3 regions of the Janthinobacterium sp. EB271-G4-3-2 genome follow, and region 3 is predicted to be linked to each of the others. Evidence: predicted binding sites of a transcription regulator. Region 3 holds the regulator's gene; each other region holds the start of a gene.
The links. The regulator LexA, encoded in region 3, represses DNA repair genes until DNA is damaged. The targets are predictions, from matches to a motif close to ACTGTATNNNNATACAGT.

Region 1: a site for LexA is predicted at 1,821-1,838, ahead of recA (recombinase RecA). Genes of this name have one in related genera too.
Region 2: a site for LexA is predicted at 2,339-2,356, ahead of IGS55_RS10550 (putative DNA modification/repair radical SAM protein). Genes of this name have one in related genera too.

The regions. Positions count from the first base shown of each region.
Region 1 is NZ_JACYMG010000011.1:157,742-164,018, forward strand. It holds gene recX (recombination regulator RecX) at 1-422, opposite strand, end outside; gene recA (recombinase RecA) at 626-1,729, opposite strand; gene IGS55_RS21655 (response regulator) at 1,973-2,707, shown strand; gene IGS55_RS21660 (sensor histidine kinase) at 2,704-4,245, shown strand; gene IGS55_RS21665 (DUF4212 domain-containing protein) at 4,238-4,552, shown strand; gene IGS55_RS21670 (sodium:solute symporter family protein) at 4,549-6,277, shown strand, end outside.
Region 2 is NZ_JACYMG010000004.1:68,673-74,949, reverse strand. It holds gene IGS55_RS10555 (UdgX family uracil-DNA binding protein) at 1-1,094, opposite strand, end outside; gene IGS55_RS10550 (putative DNA modification/repair radical SAM protein) at 1,091-2,323, opposite strand; gene modA (molybdate ABC transporter substrate-binding protein) at 2,461-3,225, shown strand; gene modB (molybdate ABC transporter permease subunit) at 3,242-3,919, shown strand; gene IGS55_RS10535 (sulfate/molybdate ABC transporter ATP-binding protein) at 3,931-4,632, shown strand; gene IGS55_RS10530 (TOBE domain-containing protein) at 4,673-5,440, shown strand; gene IGS55_RS10525 (response regulator) at 5,533-6,277, opposite strand, start outside.
Region 3 is NZ_JACYMG010000003.1:103,824-110,100, forward strand. It holds gene IGS55_RS08300 (DUF47 domain-containing protein) at 1-451, opposite strand, end outside; gene IGS55_RS08305 (replicative DNA helicase) at 545-1,930, opposite strand; gene rplI (50S ribosomal protein L9) at 2,066-2,521, opposite strand; gene rpsR (30S ribosomal protein S18) at 2,549-2,839, opposite strand; gene priB (primosomal replication protein N) at 2,865-3,164, opposite strand; gene rpsF (30S ribosomal protein S6) at 3,185-3,574, opposite strand; gene lexA (transcriptional repressor LexA) at 3,850-4,485, shown strand; gene IGS55_RS08335 (cystathionine gamma-synthase family protein) at 4,703-5,950, opposite strand; gene purF (amidophosphoribosyltransferase) at 6,060-6,277, opposite strand, start outside.

The sequences.
Region 1 (6,277 bases), on a different contig from region 3:
GCCTGCACGGCGCGCTGGGAAAAGCCGCGCTGCATCAGGAAGCGCATCTGTTTGTTGCGCTGCTCGGCATCCTGCGCCACCTCGCCAAACTTGCGGCGCCATACTTCGCAGGCGCGCGCAACCTCCCCTTCGGCCAGGCCCGCCTTGAGCTCCTGCAGCGCCTCGCCGCCGATGCCATGGCTTTGCAGTTCGGCCATGATGCGGCTATTGCCGAAGCGGGCCGAGCGGCGGTGGATCAGCGACTCGGAAAAGCGCTCCTGCGACAGCCAGTTGGCTTGCTCCAGGCTGTCGAGCAAGGCTTCCACATCATCGCCCTCCTGCGCATGGCGCTGCAGCTTGCGCCGCAATTCCATGCGGCTGTGTTCACGCATCGACAAAAAGCGTAGCGCCCTGCCCTTCAGGCTTAGTTGTACTGCGGCCATACACCCACCTTGTCTTCCATTCCACGATCACATCACCCAAACACAATCGCCGCCCGGCGCAACAGCGCGGGACGGCGATCAGGGTCCTACCTTGCGGCAAGCCATGCGTAGGTCGGATTAGGCCCCTTGGGCCGTAATCCGACAACATTGTTGGCCTCTGTGCTGTTGTCGGATTACGCGCGGCTTTGCCGCGCTAATCCGACCTACTCTGCCTTGGCTTCCGCAGCCTTGGCAGCCTTGTCGGCGGCTTTGTCCGCTTTTTCCGGCTTTTCAGCAGCCAGCGGCGGCAGTTCGCGCACGCCCAGCGAAGCGCGGACCTTGTTTTCGATTTCGCGGGCCAACGCCGGACGCTCTTGCAGGAAGGCGCGGGCGTTGTCCTTGCCCTGACCGATGCGTTCGCCGTTGTAGCTGTACCACGAACCGGATTTTTCCACGATCTTGGCATCCGAGCCCAGATCCAGGATTTCGCCTTCGCGCGAGGTGCCTGCGCCGTACAGGATGTCGAAGTGCGCTTCCTTGAACGGTGGCGCGATCTTGTTCTTGACGACCTTGACCTTGGTTTCGTTGCCGATCACTTCATCGCCGGACTTGATCGAGCCGGTGCGGCGGATATCCAGGCGCACGGAGGCGTAGAATTTCAGCGCATTGCCGCCGGTGGTCGTTTCCGGGCTGCCGAACATCACGCCGATCTTCATGCGGATCTGGTTGATGAAGATGACCAGGGTATTGGTACGGTTGATGGAACCGGTCAGCTTGCGCAGGGCTTGCGACATCAGGCGCGCTTGCAAGCCTGGCAGCGAATCGCCCATGTCGCCTTCGATCTCGGCGCGTGGCGTCAGTGCGGCCACGGAGTCGATGACGACGAGGTCGACGCTGCCCGAACGCACGAGGGCGTCACAGATTTCCAGCGCCTGCTCGCCCGTGTCCGGTTGCGAGATCAGCAATTCGTGCAGGTTCACGCCCAGCTTTTGCGCGTAGCCGACGTCGAGCGCGTGCTCGGCATCGATAAAGGCGCACGTGCCGCCCAGTTTTTGCATTTCGGCGATGGTTTGCAGGGTCAGGGTGGTTTTACCCGACGATTCCGGACCGTAGATTTCCACCACGCGGCCGCGCGGCAAGCCACCCACGCCCAGCGCGATATCGAGGCCGAGCGAACCGGTCGACACGACTTGCACTTCTTCGATCGGTGCGCTGGCATCCATGCGCATGACCGAACCTTTGCCAAACTGCTTCTCGATCTGCGCCAGTGCGGCGGCGAGCGCCTTGGCTTTTTCCGATGCGGGTACTACAGCTTTTTTATCGTCCATATGTTCTTTCAGCCGTTCTACAGGTGCGGATTCAGGGTGAATCCTGCAGCCTGCGATAGCGCCAGTGGGTTAAATTCTTTACACAGACAGTACTGTATAAAAAAACAGTGATCAATGCAAGCGGAACGTGGATTTGTTTTGAAACAGATCAATACAACCGCGGATTTTCATAAAAATTCGCCACCTTGCGGAAAATGAAACACAATACAAGCTTCTACCGCCGCAAAGCATAGGAAGTGCACCATGCGTATTTTACTTGCCGAAGATGACAGCGTGCTGGCCGACGGCCTGACCCGCTCGCTGCGCCAGTCCGGTTATGCGATCGACTACGTCAAGACGGGCCAGGAGGCCGACACGGCCCTGTCCACCCAGGAATTCGACTTGCTGATCCTCGACCTGGGCCTGCCCAAAATGTCCGGCCTGGAAGTGCTGCGCCGCCTGCGCGCGCGCGCCTCGCTGCTGCCGGTGCTGATCCTGACGGCCGCCGATTCCATCGAGCAACGCGTGAATGGCCTCGACCTCGGTGCCGATGATTATATGGCCAAGCCGTTCGCCTTGTCGGAACTGGAGGCAAGAGTGCGCGCCCTGACGCGCCGCGGCGCCGGCGGCGGCGCCACCATCATCAAGCACGGCCCCCTCAGCTACGACCAGGTGGGGCGCAGCGCCTACATCAACGACCAGATGCTCGACCTGTCGGCGCGCGAACTGGGCTTGCTGGAAATCCTGCTGGGCCGCACCGGCCGCCTCGTCTCGAAAGAGCAGCTGGTCGACCACCTGTGCGAATGGGGCGAGGAAGTGTCGAACAACGCCATCGAAGTGTATGTGCACCGCTTGCGCAAGAAAATCGAGGTGGGTGGCGTGCGCATCGCCACCGTGCGCGGCCTCGGCTATTGCCTGGAAAAATACTCGGAAGCGGCGCGCCTGAACGCCGAAGCGGGCGAGTCGGCAAGCCCGGCCAGCGGACCCGCCAGCAAGTGAAGGCGCGCGAGGCGCCAGCGGACGAGCCGGACGACGACGACTGGTTCGAACCGCCCACCACGGAGCAGGACGACACGATCGAGCATTCGCTGTTCGGCGAAATCCTCGACTGGATGCTGGCGCCCCTGCTGCTGCTGTGGCCGATGAGCATCGCCATCACCTATCTGGTGGCCAAGAGCATCGCCAATCAACCATTCGACCATGCGCTGGAAGACAGCGTGACGGTGCTCACGCAGCAGGTCAAGCAGGCCGATGGCGCCATGCTGCGCCGCGCGCCGGACAAGAACAGCAGCAATAATAACGGCCGCGACTTGCTGCGCGGCGACGATGTCGACACCCTGTATTACCTGGTGGTGGGCCCGCGCGGCGAATACCTGGCCGGCGACCGCGATTTGCCGCCGCCGCAGGACGCCGACAAATACCGCAGCGGCATGGTGCTGTTCCGCAACGACACCATGCACGGCACGCCCGTGCGCGTGGCGTTCAGCTATCTCGATATTCCTTCCAGCAACGACGATGAGCAAAGCCGCGCGCTGGTGCAAGTCGCCGAGACGCTGGAAAAACGCGCCCAGCTGGCCAACGAAATCATCAAGGGCGTGATTTTGCCGCAGTTCATCATCCTGCCCGTGATCCTGGCCCTCGTCTGGTTTGCCCTGGCGCGCGGCCTGTCGCCGCTGGCGCAATTGCAGGAGCGCATACGCGCGCGGCCGCCCGACGATTTGAGTCCAATCGAATCGGGCCAGGTGCCCGAGGAAATCACGCCGCTGGTCGGTTCGCTCAACGAGATGCTCTCGCGGCTGTCGCTGTCGATCGACATGCAGAAACGCTTCATCGCCGATGCCGCGCACCAGATGAAAACGCCACTGGCCGGCATGCGCATGCAATCGGAACTGGCCCTGCGCCAGACCGACCACGACGAGATTCACCGCTCGCTGCTGCAGCTGGCGAAAAGTTCGGAAGCGGCCACGCGCCTCGTCAACCAGTTGCTGGCCCTGGCGCGCGCGGAAAACCAGCCGCAGGCGGGCACGGCGTTCGAACCGATCGAACTGAGCGAACTGGCGCGCGGCGTGGTGCAGGACTGGGTACAAGCCTCGTTTGCCCAGCATATCGACCTGGGCTTCGAACAGCCCGCGTATTCGATCATGATTTCCGGCAATCCCATAATGCTGCGCGAGCTGCTGAGCAATCTGATCGACAACGCCCTGCGCTACACGCCGTCCGGTGGCAGCGTCACGGTGCGCGTGCGCAGCACCCTGGAACTGGCCATCCTGGAGGTGGAAGATACGGGGCCAGGCATTGCGCCGGCCGAGCGGGCGCACGTGTTCGAACGCTTTTACCGCATTCTCGGCAGCAATGTCGATGGTAGCGGCCTGGGCCTGGCCATCGTCCGCGAAATTGCCCAGCAGCACGGCGCCGAAGTCGATATTTTTAACAATCCGCGCGCGCAGTCGCCGAAGCTGCCGGGCACCCTGCTGCGCCTGAGCATCGCCCTGCTGTTGCCGGACGCGCCAGAAGAGGATGACATCACGTATGGATAAGCCGAGCCCACCCGTTGCCTCGGCGCGGCCCGCGCGCGCGCCCAGCCCCGAGCTGCAGGCGCGCCGCGATATGCACTGGCGCAAGACGCGGCGCCTGACGGCCATCCTGCTGCTGGTCTGGCTGCTGACGGGCTTCCTGACCGTGTTCTATGCGCGCGAACTGTTGCACCTGAACCTGTTCGGCTGGCCCCTGCCCTTCTATATGGCGGCCCAGGGCGCCTCGCTCGTGTACCTGGCCATCATCGCCGTCTATGCCTGGCGCATGCGGCGCCTCGACCGCGACTTTCATGCCGAGGAGCACGCATGAGCGGCCAGCGCAGCTTCTTTGCCCGGCTGAGCCGCTACTACCTGCTGTTTACGGCCGGTTTCGCCGCCTTCCTGCTGGCCCTGTCCGTGCTGGAACAGGAAGGCATGCCGCGCGCGTGGATCGGCTACCTGTTCATGCTCGTCACCATCACCCTGTACGCCACCATCGGCGTCATCAGCCGCACCTCGAACGTCACCGAATACTATGTGGCGGGGCGCCGGGTGCCAGCCATGTTCAACGGCATGGCCACGGCCGCCGACTGGATCTCGGCGGCCAGCTTCATCAGCCTGGCCGGCGGCCTGTACCTGAACGGCTTCGACGGCCTGGCCTTCATCATGGGCTGGACGGGCGGCTATTGCCTGGTGGCGCTATTGATCGCGCCCTACCTGCGCAAATTCAGCCAGTACACGATTCCCGATTTCCTCGCCGCCCGCTACGGCAGCGGTACCGACAAACGGGGCGCCAGCGTGCGCGTGGTGGCCGTGGCCGCCACCATCATCGTGTCGTTTACGTATGTGGTGGCGCAGATCTACGCCGTCGGCCTGATCGCCTCGCGCTTCACAGGCGTGGATTTTTCCGTCGGCATCTTCCTGGGCCTGGCCAGCATTCTCGTCTGCTCCTTTCTGGGCGGCATGCGCGCCATCACCTGGACGCAGGTGGCGCAGTACATCATCATCCTCGTCGCCTTTCTGATTCCCGCCATGTGGCTGTCTGTCAAGCATGCGGACAATCCCGTGCCGCAGATCGCCTACGGCAAGGTGCTGACGCAACTGAGCGCGCGCGAACACGTGCTGGAAGCGGACCCGAAAGAAAACGAAGTGCGCGCCATCTTCCGCCAGCGCGCGCAAAGCTACCAGGCGCGCATCGACGGCTTGCCCGGTTCCTGGGAACAAGGCCGCCTGTCGGCCCAGCGCCAGCTCGATAGTTTGCGCCAGCGCAATACCTCGCTGTTCGACATCCGCAACGCGGAGCGCTACCTGATCGCCTATCCGAAAAGTCCGGACGAGGCGCGCGTGCTGTGGCAGGCAGCGCAGGCGCAGAACCAGAAACGCGCCGAGCCGATCATTCCGCACGCGCAGCCATTTCCCGCCGCGGACCGGCAGCAATCCGACATCAAGCGCAACAATTTCCTGGCCCTCGTGTTTTGCATGATGCTGGGCACGGCCGCCCTGCCGCATATCCTCATGCGATCGTACACCACGCCCTCCGTGCACGAAACGCGCGTCTCCGTGTTCTGGACCCTGTTCTTCATCTTGTTGATCTATCTCACGATTCCCGCGCTGGCCGTGCTGGTCAAGTACGATATTTATTCGGCGCTCGTGGGCACGCAATACGCGAACCTGCCCACGTGGGTGTCGTACTGGGCCAATGTGGACAAGCTCAGTCCCCTGATCAGCATCGTCGACGTCAACCGCGACGGCATCGTGCAACTGGCGGAAATTTCCATCGACGCCGACGTGCTGGTGCTGGCCACGCCCGAGATCGCCGGCCTGCCCTACGTGATTTCCGGCCTGGTGGCGGCAGGCGGCCTGGCCGCCGCCCTGTCGACGGCCGATGGCTTGCTGCTGGCCATCTCGAATGCCCTGTCGCACGACATCTATTACAAGGTGGTCGATCCCAGCGCCTCGACGCAAAAGCGCGTGACGATTTCAAAATTGCTGCTGCTGGCCGTGGCCTTCATCGCCGCCTATGCGGCCTCGCAAAAGCCGGCCGACATTTTGTCGC
Region 2 (6,277 bases), on a different contig from region 3:
CGTGGCTCCCACTTGAAATGTTTGACGGCGTTGGTCAGGTAGACGCTGTCGCGCGCCATGCCCGCTTCCTGCATGGCTTGCTCGAGCAGCACCCCGGCCGGGCCCACAAACGGCAGTCCCGCCAGGTCTTCCTGGTCGCCCGGCTGCTCGCCCACAAGCATGATGCGCGCCTGTGCTGGGCCAATGCCGGGCACGGCTTGCGTGGCGTGCTGCCACAGTTCGCAGCGGCGGCACTGGTCCAGGCTTGTCGCTACTTCGCGCGCCGGCTGGACGCGTTCGGCGGCAATCGGGATCATGGCCGCGCCGCTGCGCTGGCCCACGCTGGCCGTCTGGCCCGTGCGGCGTTCGCCGTTGGTGGCGCCGCTGAGCATGGCGGGCACGATGGCGCCTTCCGGCAGGTTTTTCCAGAAACGCGAGGGGATATGGCTGTGCAGCAAATCCGCATTCACGCGCGCGGGATTGAAGATGCTGCGGTAGTAGGTCAGCCACAGGGCTTCGCCGGCATCGTCGATATCGGCCGCGTCCCGCATCAGTGCGGGTCCAGCGTGCAAGATTGTGCCATCCCATAGCATGCTGGCGGCGGGCGTGGCGATCATCCAGCTGGTCGATCCCATGCGGCGGGCGAAGTGGCGCGCCACTTGCGGCAGCACTTCGTGCACGGGTTCGAACCAGGCCACAAAACGCGGTGCCTCTTCCGCTTCGCTGCGTTCGCGGAAGCGTACATACGCATGCATGTCGTGCTCCTCGCGGTGCACGGCCTTGACCATGGCGTGCAGGCGCGCGCCGTCCGCATCGGCCGGCGACATCACGTCGTACTGGCCCAGCTGCCAGCGCCACAGCACCTGGTACAGGAAGGCCCAGCGGTCAGGCACGCTGAAACAGGCGGCGGTCCGCAGCAGTTCCACCAGCTGGCGCGGCAGGCGCAGCTGCGGCGCGCCGGTATCGGTCGCATCCGGCGTGGCGGAAAACAGGTCGCCATCGCCGGGACGCGACTGCCAGGCAACGTCGGCAGGCGGCACGCCAAGCGCGATCAGTTCGCGTGCCGCCGCGCGCCACTCGTCGAACGATTGCGCCAGCCTCACCACCGTGCTCATGCGGCCTGCAGCTCCGGCCACAGATACATTTGCTGCGGCGCCTCCGCCATGGCGCGCCGCAGGTGTTCGGAGGCGGTCGTGTCGCGCGCGGGAAAGTAGTCGGCCGTGATGATGAAGGGAGCGATTTTCTTCATGCTGCAGCGCAGGCGCGACAGGTCGGCGTAGCGCACCTGTCGCAGCCGCCGCAGGTCGACGATGCGCTGCGCGTTGCGCAGGCCGATGCCGGGTACGCGGGCGATCATGTGCTGCGCCGCGCGGTTCAAGTCCAGCGGAAAATGTTCGCGGTGCGCCAGCGCCCACGCCAGTTTCGGGTCGATATCGAGCGCCAGGTTGCCGCCCGTGGCGGGCAGCAGTTCGCTGGCCTGGAAACCATAGCTGCGCAGCAGGAAATCGGCCTGGTACAGCCGGTGTTCGCGCAGCATCGGTGGCGGCGCCAGCGGCACGCTTTTCGGGCTGTCGGGGATCGGGCTGAAAGCCGAGTAATACACGCGCTTGAGTTTGTAGCTGCCGTACAAGGTCTCGGCCGTGGCGAGGATTTGCTGGTCGTCGCTGGCGTCGGCGCCGACGATCATCTGCGTGCTTTGCCCGGCCGGCGCGAAGCGCGGCGCGCGTGGTTCCTCGGCCTTTTCATCGAGCTTGCGGCGTATCGACCCCATCGCCAGCTTGATCGTGTGCACGCTCTTTTCCGGCGCCAGCTTTTGCACGCTGTCCTGGGTCGGCAGTTCGATGTTGACGCTGAGCCGGTCGGCATAGCGGCCCGCCTGCGCGATCAGCGCCGGATCGGCGTCGGGAATGGTTTTCAGATGGATGTAGCCGCGGAACTGGTGCACTTCGCGCAACTCGCGCGCCACCTGCACCAGTTGTTCCATCGTGTAGTCGGCCGACTGGATGATGCCGGAACTGAGGAACAGGCCGTCGATGTAGTTGCGCAGGTAAAAGTCGCTCGTCAGTTTCACCACTTCGGCCACGGTAAAGCGCGCACGCGGCACGTTTGACGTGCGGCGGTTGACGCAGTACTGGCAGTCGTACAGGCAGTAATTCGTCAGCAGCACTTTCAGCAGCGAGACGCAGCGCCCATCCGGCGTGTAGCTGTGGCAAATGCCCATGCCCGAGGTGGCGCCAAAGCCGTCCTTGCCGATGGAATCGCGCTTGGGCGCGCCGCTGCTGGCGCAGGACGCATCGTACTTGGCCGCGTCGGCCAGGATTTCCAGCTTGTCCGTCAATTCCATGATGCACCTCGATATACTGTGTTTATATACAGTATATCAGGGAATGGGACTTGCGCTGACTTGACCTGTGCGATGGCAGAGCGCTATATATCGGTGTATATTACGGGCCTGGTTCTCTTCTCATCAAGGATACGATCATGCGCCTTACCTCCCTCGCCACACTGCTCGGCGCCGCCCTCTTCGCCACCGCCACCGCCGCCTCGTCCGCCCTTGCCGGCGAAGTGGTCGTGTCGGCCGCGGCCAGCCTGACGAATGCGTTCAAGGAGGCGGCGCAAGGCTACGAGGCGCAGTATCCGGGCAGCAAGGTGTCCTTGAACTTTGCCGCCTCGGGCGTGCTGCTGCAGCAGATCGTCAAGGGCGCGCCCGTGGACGTGTTTGCCTCGGCCGACCAGGAAACCATGGATGCGGCGCAAAAGCAGGGCCTTGTCTTGCCGGCCGAGCGCATGGACTTCGTCGGCAACAGCCTGGTGCTGATCGTGCCGCACGATAGCAAGCTGGGCATCAAGAGCTTGAGCGACCTGACGCGCAAGGACGTGACCCGCGTGGCCATCGCCAATCCGGCCAGCGTGCCCGTCGGCCGTTACTCGGAAGGCGCGCTGAAGAAGGCGAAGCTGTGGGACGCCGTGCAATCTAAAGCCATCGGCACGCAGAACGTGCGCCAGTCGCTCGACTACGTGGCGCGCGGCGAAGTCGATGCGGGCTTTGTCTACTCCACCGACGCGGCCATCATGAAAGACAAGGTCAACGTGGTGTTGGAAGTGCCGCTGGACGCACCCGTGCTGTACCCGATCGCCACCATCAAGGGCAGCGGCAATGCGGCCGAAGCGAAGCGCTTCGTCAGCTATCTGCAGACGGTGCCGGCGCAAGCCATCCTCGCCAAATACGGGTTTAAAAAGCCATAAAGTAGAACGACTGCACATGGATATCGCCTGGACCGCGCTGGCCCTGTCGCTCAAAGTGGCGGCATGGGCCACGGCGCTTAACTTGTTGCTCGGCATCGGCACGGGCTATCTGCTGGCACGCACGCGTTTTCCCGGGCGCGAGCTGCTCGACGCCCTGTTGACCCTGCCGATGGTGATGCCGCCGACCGTGCTCGGCTATTACCTGCTGGTGCTGCTGGGCCGGCGCGGCACCCTGGGCATCTGGCTGCAGGACAACTTCGGCATCAACCTGATTTTTACATGGCAGGGCGCCGTGATCGCTTCCACCGTGGTCGCCTTTCCCCTCGTCTTCAAGCCCGCGCGCGCCGCCTTCGAGGCCGTCGACGGCCAGCTCGAGCAGGCTGCCCGCGTGCTGGGCATTTCCGAGCCGGCGATTTTCTTTCGCGTCACCTTGCCGCTGGCCTGGCGCGGCATCCTGGCCGGCGTGCTGCTGGGATTCGTGCGCGCGCTCGGCGAATTCGGCGCCACCTTGATGGTGGCCGGCAGCATTCCCGGCAAGACGCAGACCCTGTCGGTGGCCGTGTATGAAGCCGTGCAGGCGGGCCAGGACGACGTGGCCAATACGCTGGTCGTGATCATCTCGGTGGTCTGCATCGTGGTGCTGCTGTCGGCTGGCCGCCTGGCGCCCGGGCGCGTCGCGCACAAAGGACGCTGAGGATGACGCCCATGCAACTCGACCTCGACATCCGCGCCACCTTGCGCTCCGGCAAACGCCGCTTCGACCTGCAGGTGCAATGCACGTCCGGCAGCCAGCGCATCGCCATGTATGGCCCGTCCGGCGCCGGCAAGAGCATGACCCTGAAAGCCATTGCCGGACTGTTTACACCGGACGCAGGCCATATCCGCCTGAACGGGCGCACCCTGTTCGATTCGGCCGCCGGCATCAACTTGCCGCCGCAGCAGCGCAACGTCGCCTACCTGTTCCAGGATTACGCGCTGTTCCCGCACCTGACGGTGCGCCAGAACGTGGGCTTTGGCCTGAGCCGCGGCTGGTTCAATCCGCGCGCGCGCGAAAAGTTGGCCAAGGTCGAGCATTGGCTCGACGCGTTTCACTTGCAGGAACTGGCGCACCAGTTCCCCGACGAGTTGTCCGGAGGCCAGCGCCAGCGGGTGGCGCTGGCGAGGGCGCTCGTGGCCGAGCCGTCCGCGCTGCTGCTCGACGAGCCGTTTGCCGCCCTCGATCCGGCCCTGCGTGTCAAAATGCGGCTGGAACTGAGCCAGTGGCAGCAGCGCCTGGACGTGCCCATGATCCTGATCACACACGATCCGGAAGATGCGCGCATCCTGGGCGAACACGTGCTGTATTTGCGCGACGGACAGATCGATAACAGGGAAGACCACATGGCATTGGGTGAACGCATTGGATAAATCGGCGGCAGCGGAAATCGGCCTAGAAGGTTCGGTATGGATGACGGTGGGTGGCGAGCACCTGGGCGGCGCCGGCAGGGTGGAATTGCTGGGCGCCATCGCCGAGTGCGGTTCCATCACGCAGGCGGCCAAGCTTGTGAAGATGAGCTACAAGGCGGCCTGGGACGCCATCGACGCGATGAACAATCTGGCCGGCGAGCCGCTGGTCGAGCGCCTGACGGGCGGCAAGGGCGGCGGCGGCACGCGGCTCACGCAACGGGGACGCCAGCTGGTCGACAATTTCCGCATCATCGAGCGCGAGCATGCCCGCTACCTGCGCCAGCTGGGCAGCCAGGCCGAAGGCATCGCCGACGATCTTTTACTCATACGGAGAATGGCCATGAAAACCACGGCACGCAATCAATTCCTCGGCAAGGTGGCCGAACTGAAACAGGGTGCCGTCAACGATGAAGTCACCCTGGAATTGCCGGGCGGCCAGCATATCGTTGCCATCGTCACGCAGGGCAGCAGCGCAAGCCTGGGCCTGGTGCCTGGCGCGGAAGCGTTTGCGCTGATCAAGGCTTCGTCCATCATCCTCGTGGCCGACAGCGAAGGCGCGCGCTTTTCCGCGCGCAACCAGCTGGCCGGCACGGTCACGCGCGTGCAGACGGGCGCCGTCAACACGGAAGTGGTGCTGGACCTGCCACGCGGCGGCACGATCGCCGCCATCATCACCAACCAGAGCTGTACCGACCTGGGGATCGCCATCGGCGGCAGCGTGACGGCGATGTTCAAGGCGTCCAGCGTGATCCTCGGTGTACCCGCGTAAATTGCGTAGGTCGGATTAGCGCAGCGTAATCCGACAACATTGTTGCCGCGTCCTGTCGGATTACGCGCGTGGCGCTAATCCGACCTACCCTTTTAATCCTTCAGCCTGGACAACCAGTCGGCGGCCGCCGCCAGCGCCTGTTCCAGCTCCTGCGCCGTGTGCGCCAGCAGGCTTGGGACTTCGTCCAGGCGACCGGCGTCGATGGCTTCCTCGGTGGCGAACGCGGCGCGGATCAGGCGTTTCGTGCCCAGGGTGCCGACGGAGCCGCGCACGCTGTGCAGGATGCGCGCCACGTCGCTGTGGCGGCCCGCCTGCAACGCGGTTTCGGCATCGCGCACGGGCGTCATGCCCTTGTTCAGCGCGTCTTCGACCATGCGCCGCAGCACGCCGCGCCCCTTCGCGTCGCGTCCCATCACGCGCATCAGCGGCGCCATGGAAAACACTTCCTCGTCGGCGACGCGCACCGGCTCGGCCGTTTGCACTTGCGGGCGCTTGGGCAGGTGGCGCAGGATGACTTCCATCATCTCTTCCACCACGACAGGCTTGGCGATGAAGTCGCTGATGCCGGCCGTCATGCAGCGCTCGCGCTCGGACGCCAGCACGCCGGCCGTCATGGCGATCACGGGCAGGCTCAGGCGCAGTTCCGTGCGGATGATGTGGGTGGCGCTGAAACCGTCCATGACGGGCATCTGCATGTCCATCAGCACGATGTCGTAGCGCAGCGCTTCCGTGCGCAGCCGTTCCACGGCCTGCAAGCCGTCGCCGACGACGTCGAGGGTGGCGCCCATGTGTTCGAGGATGCCGCGCGCCACGGCCTGGTTCAAATGATTGTCTTCC
Region 3 (6,277 bases):
GGCGGTCGATCTCTTCGCAGATGGCGACGATCTTGCGCGAGTTGTCCATGTTGTGCAGCATGGCGACGGCGTCGCGCACTTTTTCGGTACAGGCCAGCACCAGTTCGGCCAGGCGCTTGGCTTCCGGCGTGACGGCCTTCAGGTCGTACAGCGAGACGGTTTGCGCCGCATCTTCCAGCAGGTCGAGGATGTCGTCCTGGCGCGTGATCAGCTGATGGATGTCATCGCGGTCGATCGGCGTGATGAAGGTCTTGTGCAGCATTTCCACGGTGGCGTAGGTGACTTTGTCCGCCTGTTTCTCGATGCTTTCGATCGCATGCACGCGGTTTTCCAGGTCGTCGAAATTGGTCATCAGGCCGAGCATCTCTTTGGCGCCCTTGACGCACAGTTCCGCGTGCTGGTTAAACAATTCAAAAAACTTGCCCTCAGTGGGCATCAAGCGTCCAAACATGTCATTCTCCGTTAAGCATTGAGTCGTGTTATTTACTACAGAAAGCCGCCCCGTTGCCGGGGCGGCCGATGGAATTGCCAGTGCTGCTGAGTCTTAGTCGCCTTGGTAAAGCGCCAGGCCACCACTGTAATTGCCAAATTTGGTGTACTGCCCCATGAAGGTGAGGCGGATGCTGCCGATTGGACCGTTACGTTGTTTACCGATGATGATTTCGGCCGTTCCCTTGTCCGGCGAGTCGGGGTTATACACCTCGTCGCGGTAAATGAACAGGATCACGTCGGCATCCTGCTCAATAGCGCCCGATTCGCGCAAGTCGGACATGACAGGACGTTTGTTCGGGCGTTGTTCCAGCGAGCGGTTCAGCTGGGACAGCGCGATCACGGGGCATCCGAGTTCTTTCGCCAGGCCTTTCAAGCCCCGCGAAATCTCGGAAATCTCCGTGGCGCGGTTGTCGCCCGGCGTATTGGCCGACATCAGTTGCAAGTAATCGACGATGATCAGGCCCAGCTTGCCGCATTGACGCGACAAACGGCGCGAGCGGGCGCGCAATTCGATGGAATTGAGCGCCGGCGTTTCATCGATGTACAACTGCGCGTCGTTCATCTTCTGGATCGCATTCGTCAGGCGCGGCCAGTCTTCGTCGTTCAGGCGGCCAGTACGCAAACGGTGCTGGTCCAGCTGTCCGACGGAGCCGAGCATACGCATGGCCAGCTGGGCGCCGCCCATCTCCATCGAGAACACGGCCACGGGCAAGCCGCTGTCGATGGCCACGTTTTCGCCGATGTTGACGGAAAACGCCGTCTTGCCCATCGAAGGACGGCCCGCCACGATCACCAGGTCGCCCGGCTGCAGACCCGAGGTCATGCGGTCGAGGTCGATGAAACCGGTGGGCACGCCCGTGATTTCACTCTGATTGTCGCGGCTGTACAGTTCGTCGATGCGTTCGACCACTTGCGTCAGCAGGGGCTGGATGGCGGTCCAGCCCTGGGCGCCGCGCGCGCCTTCTTCGGCGATGGCGAAAATCTTCGATTCGGCCTCGTCAAGCATCTGCTTGACTTCCTTGCCTTGCGGGCTGAAGGCCGTGCCGGAGATATCGTCGGCGACGGTGATGAGCTTGCGCAGCACGCCGCGGTCGCGCACGATCTCGGCGTAGCGCCGGATGTTCGCGGCCGATGGCGTGTTTTGCGCCATGGCGTTCAGGTAAGCGAGTCCGCCCACGTCATCGGCCTTGCCGAGCTGGGTCAGGGTTTCAAAAACAGTAATGACATCGGCTGGCTTGGAAGCGTTAACCATCTTGACGATTTGCTCGAAGATGATGCGATGGTCATAGCGATAGAAATCCTCCGCATGCATGAAGTCGGCGATGCGGTCATACGCGGCATTGTCGCGCAGCAGACCACCGATGACGGATTGTTCTGCTTCGATCGAATGCGGCGGAATACGGAGGGAATCCAGTTGCGGATCAGAGGGGGCGTTCATGGCGCGAATTATACCCGCTTCGGCGTGCTGGCAAAAATAAAGGGCTGAAATTGAGCGAAAAAAAGGCCACAAAAAAGCCGGGCGAACCCGGCTTTTCATAGTGCGGCAATGCTTGCGGGCCAGGCCCGCAGACAATTACGCGTTCGCGTCTGGAACGACAGCGATAACAACTTCCACGACCACGTCGGTGTGCAGAGCAACCGAAACGTTGTGCTCGCCAACGATCTTCAGCGGGCCGGTAGGCATGCGGATTTGTGCTTTTTCAACAGCAAAACCTTGCTTGGTCAGCGCTTCAGCGATGTCGAAGTTGGTGACGGAACCGAACAGACGGCCATCAACACCAGCTTTTTGAGCAACTTGAACGGTCAGGCCGCTCAGTTTTTCGCCCTGGGCTTGCGATGCGGCCAGTTTGGCGGCAGCAGCTTTTTCCAGTTCGGCGCGCTTGACTTCGAATTCAGCCACAGCGGTTGCCGTGGCACGACGTGCCAGGCGTTGTGGGATCAGGAAGTTACGTGCGTAACCGTCTTTGACTTTGACGACTTCGCCGAGGTTACCGACGTTAACAACTTTTTCTAACAGAATGATTTGCATAGTTCTTCTCCAGGAATATCTGACCGATTAAGCGTGGTGCAGATCGGTGTATGGCAGCAGCGCGAGGAAGCGAGCGCGCTTGATTGCGGTGTCAACTTGGCGCTGGTAGTGCGCTTTGGTACCGGTCAGGCGTGCTGGCATGATCTTGCCGTTTTCTTGGACGAAGTCTTTCAGCGTGTCGACGTCTTTATAGTCGACTTGCTCAACGTGAGCTGCGGTGAAGCGGCAGAACTTCTTGCGTTTGAACAACGGGTTTTGCTGTTTGCGTTTTTCTTTAAGCTTGAGCTTATTTTTGTCGAACTTTTTACCGAATGCCATGTCAGGCTCCTGTATCTAAAATGCGCTAGTCAGAATTGACTGCACTAAAATCAATGATGTGAAACACCAAACTCTTGCTGTTGCGGCTCTTCCTGGCCAGGAAACCCGTGAACTGATACACCCCGCCCAAGCTTGCCTGACTGAACCTGCCTGAGATTTCGCCAGCGGCTAGCGCGGCAACATCAAACTCGGTCAAACGGGCAATCCCTGCTTCCATCTGCTGCGAACTGTGTTGCAATACTGCATTCACAATCGGCAGCCCTGCCGGGGTATAGCGCAATATTTCGCGCTCGGCAATGATGGCGGTGACTTGTAGCTGGTTCAGCGCACGATCCTGGTCAAGAATTAAGCTGCTGCTGCGGCTGGAGCGGCTGCTGGTGCTTCGGTGCGGTGGCTTTTGGCCGCGTCTTCGCGTTGTACCGATTTCATCATCGGCGAAGGAGCTGTTTCAGCTTTCTTCATTTTAACGGTCAGGTGACGCAACACGGCATCATTGAATTTGAATGCTGTTTCCAACTCGACCAGGGTCTCGTTGTCGCATTCGATGTTCAGGCAGATGTAGTGTGCTTTAGGCAGCTTTTGGATCGAGTAAGCCATTTGACGGCGGCCCCAATCTTCCACGCGGTGAACCGAACCGCCGCGGGTGGTTACGCTGGCTTTGTAGCGTTCGATCATCGCGGGCACTTGCTCGCTTTGGTCCGGATGGACGATAAAGACTATTTCATAATGACGCATGCAAACTCCTTCAGGTCGGATTGATAATCGCCCACCCCGGCGTCAAGACGGGTGTGGGAAGGTCAGCCGAAGATTATAACCGCCTTTTGCAAACGTTTCAATCATTGCTTGCGCCGGCGCCCGAAAAGCCCGCGCGCCACCGTGCTTTCCGCCCGTGGACAAGTATTTCTTGCGAAATTCGCCTAAAACACGGAAATCCCCTTGCATAGTGGGCGATACTGTACAAAAATACAGACTGTTCATATAGACAGCATTTTAGTATGCACCCACCGCTCATGATCAAGCTGACAGCACGACAAGAACAAATCCTGAACCTGATCAAGGACGCGATTGAAAACACGGGCTTTCCTCCTACCCGTGCCGAAATCGCCAATGAACTGGGTTTCAAATCGGCCAATGCGGCCGAAGAGCATTTGCAGGCCCTGGCCCGCAAGGGCGCGATCGAGATTTCGCCCGGCACCTCGCGCGGCATCCGCCTGATCGGCGCGGCGGCAGAAGCACCGCCATCGAAAGTGCCGGCGGCGCTGCTGATGTCGCTGCCCCTGATCGGCCGCGTGGCTGCCGGTTCGCCCATCCTGGCCCAGGAAAACCTGGAAGCGAGCTACAACGTGGACCCGGCCCTGTTCTCGGCCAAACCCGACTTCCTGCTGAAGGTGCGCGGCTGGTCCATGCGCGACGCCGGCATCATGGATGGCGACTTGCTGGCCGTCAAAAAGGTCGACAGCGCCAAGAATGGCCAGATCGTCGTCGCCCGCATCGGCGACGAAGTCACCGTCAAGCGCTACAAGAAGACGGGCTCCGTCATCGAACTGCTGCCGGAAAACCCGGACTTCAAGGTGATCACCGTGTCGCCGGAAGACGAGTTTGCCCTGGAAGGTTTGGCCGTGGGGCTGATGCGCAGCTGGCATTGATTGAGCGCGCCCTCATAAACCTACTGCGCAGCCCACTCTCGGGCATCCGTTGCTCGCTAGCTGGGCGCCCCCGTACAATGTACAGCTCCGCTACTCAACCCGATATTGGGCTTGCTCGCTACGGTTTCTGAAGGCACGAAGACATTACCATTGAACGGCGAAAAACAAAGGGCCGCAACAGCATGACTGTTGCGACCCTTTTCATTTATCCGGCTACTTATACATCGAGTGCGAGTGCCTGGCGGAAATCCTCAAGCAGATCCACCTCATCCTCGATACCGACGGAGACGCGGATCAGCGATTCGGCGATGCCCATGCTGGCGCGCCGCTCGGCACCCATCTCATAGAAAATCGTGTGGGCGACGGGAATGACGAGGGTGCGCGTGTCGCCGAGGTTGCTCGCGGGAATGGCCAGGTTCAAACGATTGAGGAAATCGAAGCAGTCGATGCCATCCTTCAGCTCAAAGCTGAACAAGGAACCATAGCTGCGGAACAAGTCCGTCGCCAGCGCGTGCTGCGGGTGCGACGCCAGGCCCGGGTAATGCACGGCCGCCACTCTCGGGTCGGCCTGCAGCATGGTGGCCAGCGCCAAAGCGTTCGAGCAGGTGCGGTCCATGCGCAAAGCCATGGTTTCCGCGCCGACAGCGATATGGTGCGCCGCTTCCGGCCCCAGCGAAGCGCCGAAGTCGCGCAAGGCCTTGGCGCGGATTTGCGCGATGCCCCACTGGGCCGGCGCCGCCTTCTTGTAATTTTCAAAGATGTTCGGATACTGCGTCCAGTCGAACACGCCCGTGTCCGTCAAGCTGCCGCCCAGGGCATTGCCGTGGCCGCCGATGGATTTCGTCAAGGCATTGACCACCAGGCCCGCGCCCACGGCTTTGGGGCGGAACAGATATGGCGTCGTCATCGTGTTGTCGACGATGTACAAAATGCCCTTTTCGCGGCACAAGTCGCCGATTTTTTTCAGGTCGGCGATTTGCGTGCGCGGATTGGCGATGGTTTCCACGAACACGATGCGCGTGGCCGGCGTAATGGCGGCCGCCACGTTGGCGACGTCCGTGGCGTCGACGAACGACACGGCCATGCCCTGCCCCGTCACCGTTTGCCACAGGCTGTTGGTGTTGCCAAACAAAAAGGCCGACGACACGACATGGTCACCCGCGCGCAGCAGCGATTGCACGACGGCGCCGATGGCGCCCATGCCGGTGGCGAAGCACAAGGTCGCCACGCCGTCTTCCATCTTGTTGATCTTGTCTTCCAGCGCGGAAACGGTCGGGTTGCCCTGGCGACCGTAGCGGAAACCCGCTTCCTTGCCCTGGAACACGGACGCGAGCTGGCGCGCATCGGCGTAACCGAAAGCAACGGAAGTATGCACGGGCTTGTGCAGCGAGCCGTGTTCGATCCCCTTGCGGCGGTCGTTGTGCAGGATGGTGGTGGTGAAGCCGTAGTTTTTTTTGGTGGTCATGGTGGAAGTTCCAAATACTCGTCTTGCCGCTTAACCCAAGGCAAGTGCCGGGGTCAGACCCAGCGGATCTGACCCCGAAAAAAAAGCCCGGCAATAGCCGGGCCTAGAATCAAGCCTCGGTAGTAGCGAGGTTCAGGTTCAGCTGGGAACGCGGCGTATCTTCGGGCGCTGCCGCCTTCGGATGGTGGCGCGCATATTCCAGGCGGTCCAGGTATTCCTGCGACACGTCGCCCGTCACGTAGACGCCATCGAAGCACGAGGCCTCGAAGTTCGTCAGGGCCGGGTTGACGTCGGCGATCGCCTGCTTCAGCGCGCCGATATCCTGGT